DNA from 2 places in the Lysinibacillus sp. ACHW1.5 genome. Region 2 is predicted to be linked to the other one. Evidence: riboswitches for the same ligand, from Rfam matches in the RefSeq annotation. Region 2 holds a riboswitch; the other holds the start of a gene.
The links. Region 2 has a riboswitch for S-adenosylmethionine ahead of L6W14_RS20135 (bifunctional homocysteine S-methyltransferase/methylenetetrahydrofolate reductase). Riboswitches for the same ligand answer to the same signal wherever they lie in the genome.
Positions count from the first base shown of each region.

Region 1: it holds a riboswitch for S-adenosylmethionine, as region 2 does, so the genes downstream of both, L6W14_RS07685 (YezD family protein) here and L6W14_RS20135 (bifunctional homocysteine S-methyltransferase/methylenetetrahydrofolate reductase) in region 2, are expected to answer to the same signal.

Region 1 covers NZ_CP091777.1:1,621,690-1,625,017, forward strand. Annotated here, with positions in the region: gene L6W14_RS07675 (TetR/AcrR family transcriptional regulator) at 1-40, shown strand, start outside; gene L6W14_RS07680 (DUF418 domain-containing protein) at 24-1,118, shown strand; SAM riboswitch class I at 1,289-1,384, shown strand; gene L6W14_RS07685 (YezD family protein) at 1,455-1,610, shown strand; gene L6W14_RS07690 (flavin reductase family protein) at 1,701-2,186, opposite strand; gene L6W14_RS07695 (VOC family protein) at 2,336-3,121, shown strand.
Region 2 covers NZ_CP091777.1:4,008,762-4,012,089, forward strand. Annotated here, with positions in the region: gene L6W14_RS20135 (bifunctional homocysteine S-methyltransferase/methylenetetrahydrofolate reductase) at 1-1,768, opposite strand, end outside; SAM riboswitch class I at 1,858-1,958, opposite strand; gene L6W14_RS20140 (protoporphyrinogen oxidase) at 2,058-3,328, opposite strand, start outside.

The DNA.
Region 1 (3,328 bases), 2.2 Mb from region 2:
TAGCGTTATCCAAGGGGGCAAAGATGACAAAAAGAAATGATGATCGGCGCATTGAAGGTCTTGATTTTGCAAGAGCTCTCGCCATGCTTGGCATGTTCATTGTCAATTTTGGCGTCATAACAGGTTCTACAACGAATGGTTCAACATGGTTAATGGCCTTCCAACATCTTTTCGAGGGACGTGCTTCGGCCGTATTTGTCATGCTAGCAGGAATAGGGACAGCCTTAATGACTCGTCAGGCTAGAGAGAGTAAGGACCCAATCCTTCTTCGTCAAAATCGACTTACTTTGTGGAAGAGGGCGCTTTTGTTATTTACGATAGGGATTATATTATATGCAATCGGCTGGACAGGAGATATCTTACATTATTATGGCGTGTATATGTTTGTTGCTGCTTGTTTGATTGCCCAATCCAAGAAAATGATGATCTTCATAATTGGTGCCATCCTTATCCTTTCACAATGGCTTCAAATTCAATTTAGTTACCTTGCTGGTTGGCATCCAACATATGTGCTACTAGAGTATCTTGATTTTTGGACACCAGCTGGATTTATAAGAAATTTGATGTTTAATGGCTATCATCCACTATTCCCCTGGATTTGCTTCTTTCTGATAGGGATGGTAATGGGCACATTAGATTTAACAAATCATACATTAAGAAAAAACTTACTGGTGATAGGCTTATTGCTAGTCATCGTGACTGAGACTTGTTCAACGTTATTCATTAAGATGACAACCATTCATTTATTAGATGTAGAGAGTGCATTGTATTTATTTGATACAGGACCGATTCCACCGAATATGATGTATGTCCTCTCTAATTCGGCTTCGGCTATTGTTATCATTGTTGGCTCCATCTATCTTGTAGAGACATGTAAAAATAAAGTTATTCAATCTTTCATATTAACTGGACAAATGTCTTTAACGCATTATGTTGGCCATGTTGTTATAGGCATTGGAATACTAATTATTTGCCAAAAGCTGGAGAACCAAACACTTGCTTTTTCCATGCTGTATGCCTGCTGTTATTTTTTAGGATGTGTCGTGGTTTCTGTATGGTGGAGGACTAAACATCATCGAGGCCCACTTGAATTCATGATGAGGAAATGGAGCTTGTAATAAATTAATGGATTGCCATCTATTTCTCACTGACTAGGCATAAAATACTTTAGGTATAGGGAGTCTTTTAATCTAAACGACATATTGCATAGTATTCAACTAGGTTTTCTAATATTTTGTATTGACATTCCTATAGCAGAATTATAGAATTATTTTCAAGAAACGCAGTACTCTTATCAAGAGAGGTGGAGGGACTTGGCCCAATGAAGCCTCGGCAACCGAACAACAGGTGCCAAATCCAACAGATGGTGTCTGAGAGATAGGAGGGGCTATCAATCAGTTTGATGCGTTGGCCTCTTTATGAACAATAAGGATAAAAAAGAAGGGGTGTATCGTATGGCTCAGTCAGTAAAAGTAGATGATAAGAAACTAGAGGCAATTGCGAAGGCGATTCAAAATCTTGAATTTGGTGAAGTGCATATTACGATTCAAGATGGTGTGATTGTGCAAATTAATAGGCTTGAAAAGCAGAGATTTCCGCAGAAAAAATAACAATGATTTCAGTAGAACTTATGTCAAACGGCCACCTATAAGCATGAAGGATTTCCTGTGCTTACAAGTGGCCCTTTTTTTGTGTAAAGGCTAGCTATAAAAGCTTTTTGGTATGGGACCGATATGACGGCGATGATAAAGCAAAGGCTCTTTTTGAGCATTTGTAATGTCTACGACCTGCCCAATAAAAATGGTATGGTCGCCAGCATCGATTTGCTGAAATGTTTTACATTGTAAATTAGCTGCTGTATCATGTAAAATCGGTAGTCCTAAAGAGGAAGTTGACCATTTTGCTTGTGCAAAGCGATCAGGGATTTTACTGGCAAATAGTGTACATAAATGCTCTTGATCACTCGCTAAAATATTGACCGCAAAATTTGGCGAAGTCGTGAAATAAGGATGGAGCTGAGATTTTTTATCGAGTGACCACAAAATAAGGAGCGGGTCGATTGAAACAGATGCAAAGGAATTGACGGTTAAGCCAATCGGTTTTGTGTCATGACATGTCGTGACAACTGTTACGCCTGTAGGATAATTACCTAATGCCAATTTAAAAGCAGCTACTAAATCTGTCATTCAAATCACCTCTTTATGAAATTAGTGAACGGAGTTTGTAGGTAAACGAAACTTTTTTTCATATCCTACTAGTAACTCCTTTTCTTGAGTAAATTTTAAACTAATCAAACATACAGGTAAAGGTAATGGGGAAAGAAAGGGGAATGGCCATGACTTTATATTTTGATCATTTGGTTCATCAAGTGGAATCACCAGAAAATATAAAGGTTTTCTTCAATAAACGAAATGTCCATACAGTGAATGGTGGGCAGCACACGATGTGGGGGACTTATAATACGTTAAGCTACTTTGGCTTAAGCTATATTGAACAAATTGCTATCTATGATCGTGATTTATTTGAGCAAGCGGCACAATACCCATATTCCCTACATTATACGTTTAAACGTGATCAAGAGCGCCAGGGATTTTCTCGAATTGCTCTGCGCACAAAAAATATTGAGGAAGAGGGTCGACGCTTGCGAGCATTGGGCTATGAAGTATATGGACCAGATGCATGTAGCAGAACAAGACCAGATGGCACTGTGGTAGAATGGAAGCTATTGCATTTTGGTAAGCCAGATCTGCCAATTGATTTTCCATTTTTGATTGAATGGGCGGAGGCAGATGAAGAGCGTTTGGTTCAATTAAAGGCAAGTGGTGCCATTGATGTCAAACAGGCTATAACCATGGAATCCGTCCAATTCTACGTCAAGGACATGCAGGCAACAGTACAACTGTGGCAAGAGGTGTTACAGCTACCAGTGCCTACGCAATATGAGCAGTATATGTCACTACAGCTACCGAATATGCGTTTAGATTTCTATGAGGAAGAGAGCGCGATGACAATGACACTTGGTCATGTCAAAGAGGGACCATTTGGTGTGACATTAAAGGATTCTAAACGAACAAAGGAAACTTTAGTTTGCCCTGGTGCTTTTTATTGGATAAATCGATAAGGAGAAAAGGCTGGAACATCACTAACAGGGACCTTCATTAAGCCGAATAATCTTTACATTAACAAACATGATAACTAGAAAAACCGAACTATTCCGAAACACTTCGTAAGCGTTTTAGTGGATAGCTCGGTATTTTTATGGGCTGAAACACTTTTGCTCTCGCCTTTTTACATAAGTATTGAAAAACAAAACCATCAATAGAATTTA
Region 2 (3,328 bases):
GTAAAAATGGTGTAATAAGGTAAATGCCATTGAAATATTGTGTAGCCACTTCTACTAATTCTTTAGCAATGGCAATCCCCTCCAATGTCGCTCTTTCCTTATCTTCTCCACATGCTTTCATTCTTGTTAAGGCATCTTCAGATAATTTGATACCTGGTACTTCATGATGTAAAAATTCAGCACTTTTATAACTCGTAACAGGCATAATACCGATGTAAATTGGAGCTTGTAAATGCTTTGTTGCCTCATAAATCTCTACAATTTTTTCTTTCGTATATACTGGTTGAGAAATGAAGTAGTCTGCCCCATGCTCAATTTTCTTCTCTAAGCGTGTCACAGCACGATCTAACACACGGACGTTTGGATTAAATGCAGCAGCAACTGAAAAATTTGCTTTTTTTCGAAGTGGCTTACCTGAGAAAGAGACCCCTCCATTTAATTGCTTAATTAATTGGATTAGCTCCATTGAAGATACATCATAAACACTTGTCGCACCTGGGAAATCTCCTACTTTCGTTGGATCACCCGTAACAGCCAACACATCATGAATACCTAAAGCATTTAACCCCATTAAATGAGATTGTAGACCAATTAAATTACGGTCGCGACATGTAATATGAGTTAGTGGACGTACACCATGTGTGCTCTTCAACAATGCTCCCATTGCAATATTGCTAATACGTGGAGAGGCCAATGAATTGTCTGCCATCATAACTACATCTGCACCTGCATCATATAATTGCTTTGCTCCTTCAAGGAACCCGTCAATCTCTAAATGTCTAGGTGTATCCAACTCTACTATGACAGAACGTTCACGTTTAACCTTTTCATGAAGAGGCTCATACTTTGTTGGCTCCGCTTCCCGAACAATCTCAATCTTTTCAGGTTTCGCATGCTTCTCCTGAACCGGTGATAACTCTTCTAAATACTTCTTTGCTGCTGCAATATGTTTGGGTGTTGTACCACAGCAGCCCCCTATTAAACGTACACCTTGATCACGCAATTCAACAGCCGCTCGACCAAAATAATCAGCTTCTGATTCATAAACGACACGCCCATCCTCTAAGTCCAGAAGTGATGCATTTGGATAGGCCGACATAAATGCCTTATTAGGAAGTTCTACACCTTCAAATGCTAGAATAGTATGGTGTGGACCTAGTCGACAATTGACACCAACAATATCAGCACCTAGGGCTTCAAGCTCATGGAGAGCATTATTTAAAGACATCCCATTTTGTAGAACACCGGGCTCATGCATAGAAACTTGTGCAATAATCGGCAATTTTGTTTTTTCTCGTAGCATCTTTAAGGTTGCTGTTAATTCTTCAAAATCATAATAAGTTTCAAGTAAAAGGCCATCTGGATTCCCTGCAAGTAAGACGCTTGCTTGTTCTTCAATAGTCGCTAATATTTCATCCAAGGTTGCATCACTTTTACGAATTCCCCGAATACCACCAATTGTTCCTAAAACAAATTGACCGCCATCAGCCGCTGCTCGTTTTGCGATGGTGATAGCAGCTTCATTAAATTGTTGGACTTTTGATTCTAATCCATAGCGAGCTAATTTAATGGCATTTGCACCGTACGTATTCGTTTGAATGATGTCAGCACCAGCTGCAATATATTCTCTATGAATCTTTTCAATTAACTCGGGTCTCTGAACATTCATTTCCTCATGGCAATACTCCAATCCATAGCCATATAGCACTGTGCCTATTGCACCGTCTGCCGTCAATACATGCGTTTTTAACCTTTCAAGCAATCCCATAAAATTAGCCTCTCTTCCTATGTCTCTATATAATAAAAAGCCTTCTTTCATAAAAAAAGAAGGCTTTAACGATTCATCATTGTTGTTCCTTCTCATCTTCGACTCAACGGTCTTCTGGATTTAGCACCTGACAATAAAGTTGGTTGCTGAAGCTTCAATGGGCCAGTCCCTCTGCTTCTCTTGATAAGAATTAAGTATGAATTTTTTAAATAATTAAAAGAATCATATCGTTTACTGACGAATGAGTCAAGACTATTTCACATAACAAAGTTTTTTTTCACTTAAAATCTTAGAAATTGGCAAGTTCATTTGCAAGCTCTTCGCCAATTTTTTTCCCGTTTTGAATACAAGCACCAATACCTACGCCAAAATATGAGCACCCTGCAATCGATAAATTAGGATAGTTCTCATGTAATTCTTGTAGTAGTCCTTGTAATGCTTCACGATGCGCTAAATCATATTTAGGCATTTGATCAATCCACTTTGTTACATTCACAACAGTTGGCTGCTCCTCTATTCCTAGGCTCTTTCTCACATCTTCTAAAGCAACTGCTGCCAATTCTTCATCAGTCATGGCACGTAGTTGCTCATAGGCTGGATTGATGCTCTTATAAAAGAGTCGCACAAGTAATTTATTTTCTTTCGATGTATGCTTCCATTTACGACTAGTCCAAGTTGCTGCATTACAAGTAACGTCTGAATTATGGGAAACAATATAGCCCGTTCCATCTGCTGGCAATTTAGCGTCTGGCACATCAAAACCTAAATAGATAGTAATTGCTGACGCTGTCGTAAATTGGTTAAAATAGCGGTTTAAAGATTCATCCTGTAGCAGATTTTGGACAGAATCATTCGGTAATGCTAAAACGACATAATCTGACTCAATAATTTCACCATTAGCTAAAGAAATTGTGTAGTTCTTATCTTGTTTTTGAACATTTAGTGTAGTAACACCCTTGATAATTTCTACATCGGATAAGGTTTGTTCAAGTCGATTAATTAAAGAAGATAAACCATTTTTAAAGGATATAAATTTTTTGTTCGCTGCTTTAACAAATTGCTCACGATTCGCATCAAAGCCTTTAATAATACTTCCAAAATCATTCTTATAATCAATTAAATACGGTAAAGTAGAGCCAATAGAAAGCTGATGTAAATCTCCCGAATAAACACCTGCAAGGACTGGTGCAATTTGGTTTTTCACCAGTTCCTCTCCTAAATAGTAAGTTAAAAATTCACCGATAGAACTTTCCTTTGTGAAGCCATTGTTTGGCAATGTTAAATCCTTCAACGCTTCTTTTTTTCCCTGCTCGGAAATAAGTGTACTTTCCTCTAAGGATGCTACACTCATCGGTATTCCGAAAGTTGAATCTGCCGGAATAGCATGTAACTCATTATTCGTATAAATATAAGAAATACCTGTTTCGTTGTAAACTAATTCCGCCTCAAAATCAAGCTCCTGCACGAGTTCCATAACGCCTTGATGACGGGCTACAATAGAATCAGCACCCGTTTCCATGATGAAACCTTGTTCATGTGCTGAATATAATTTGCCTCCTA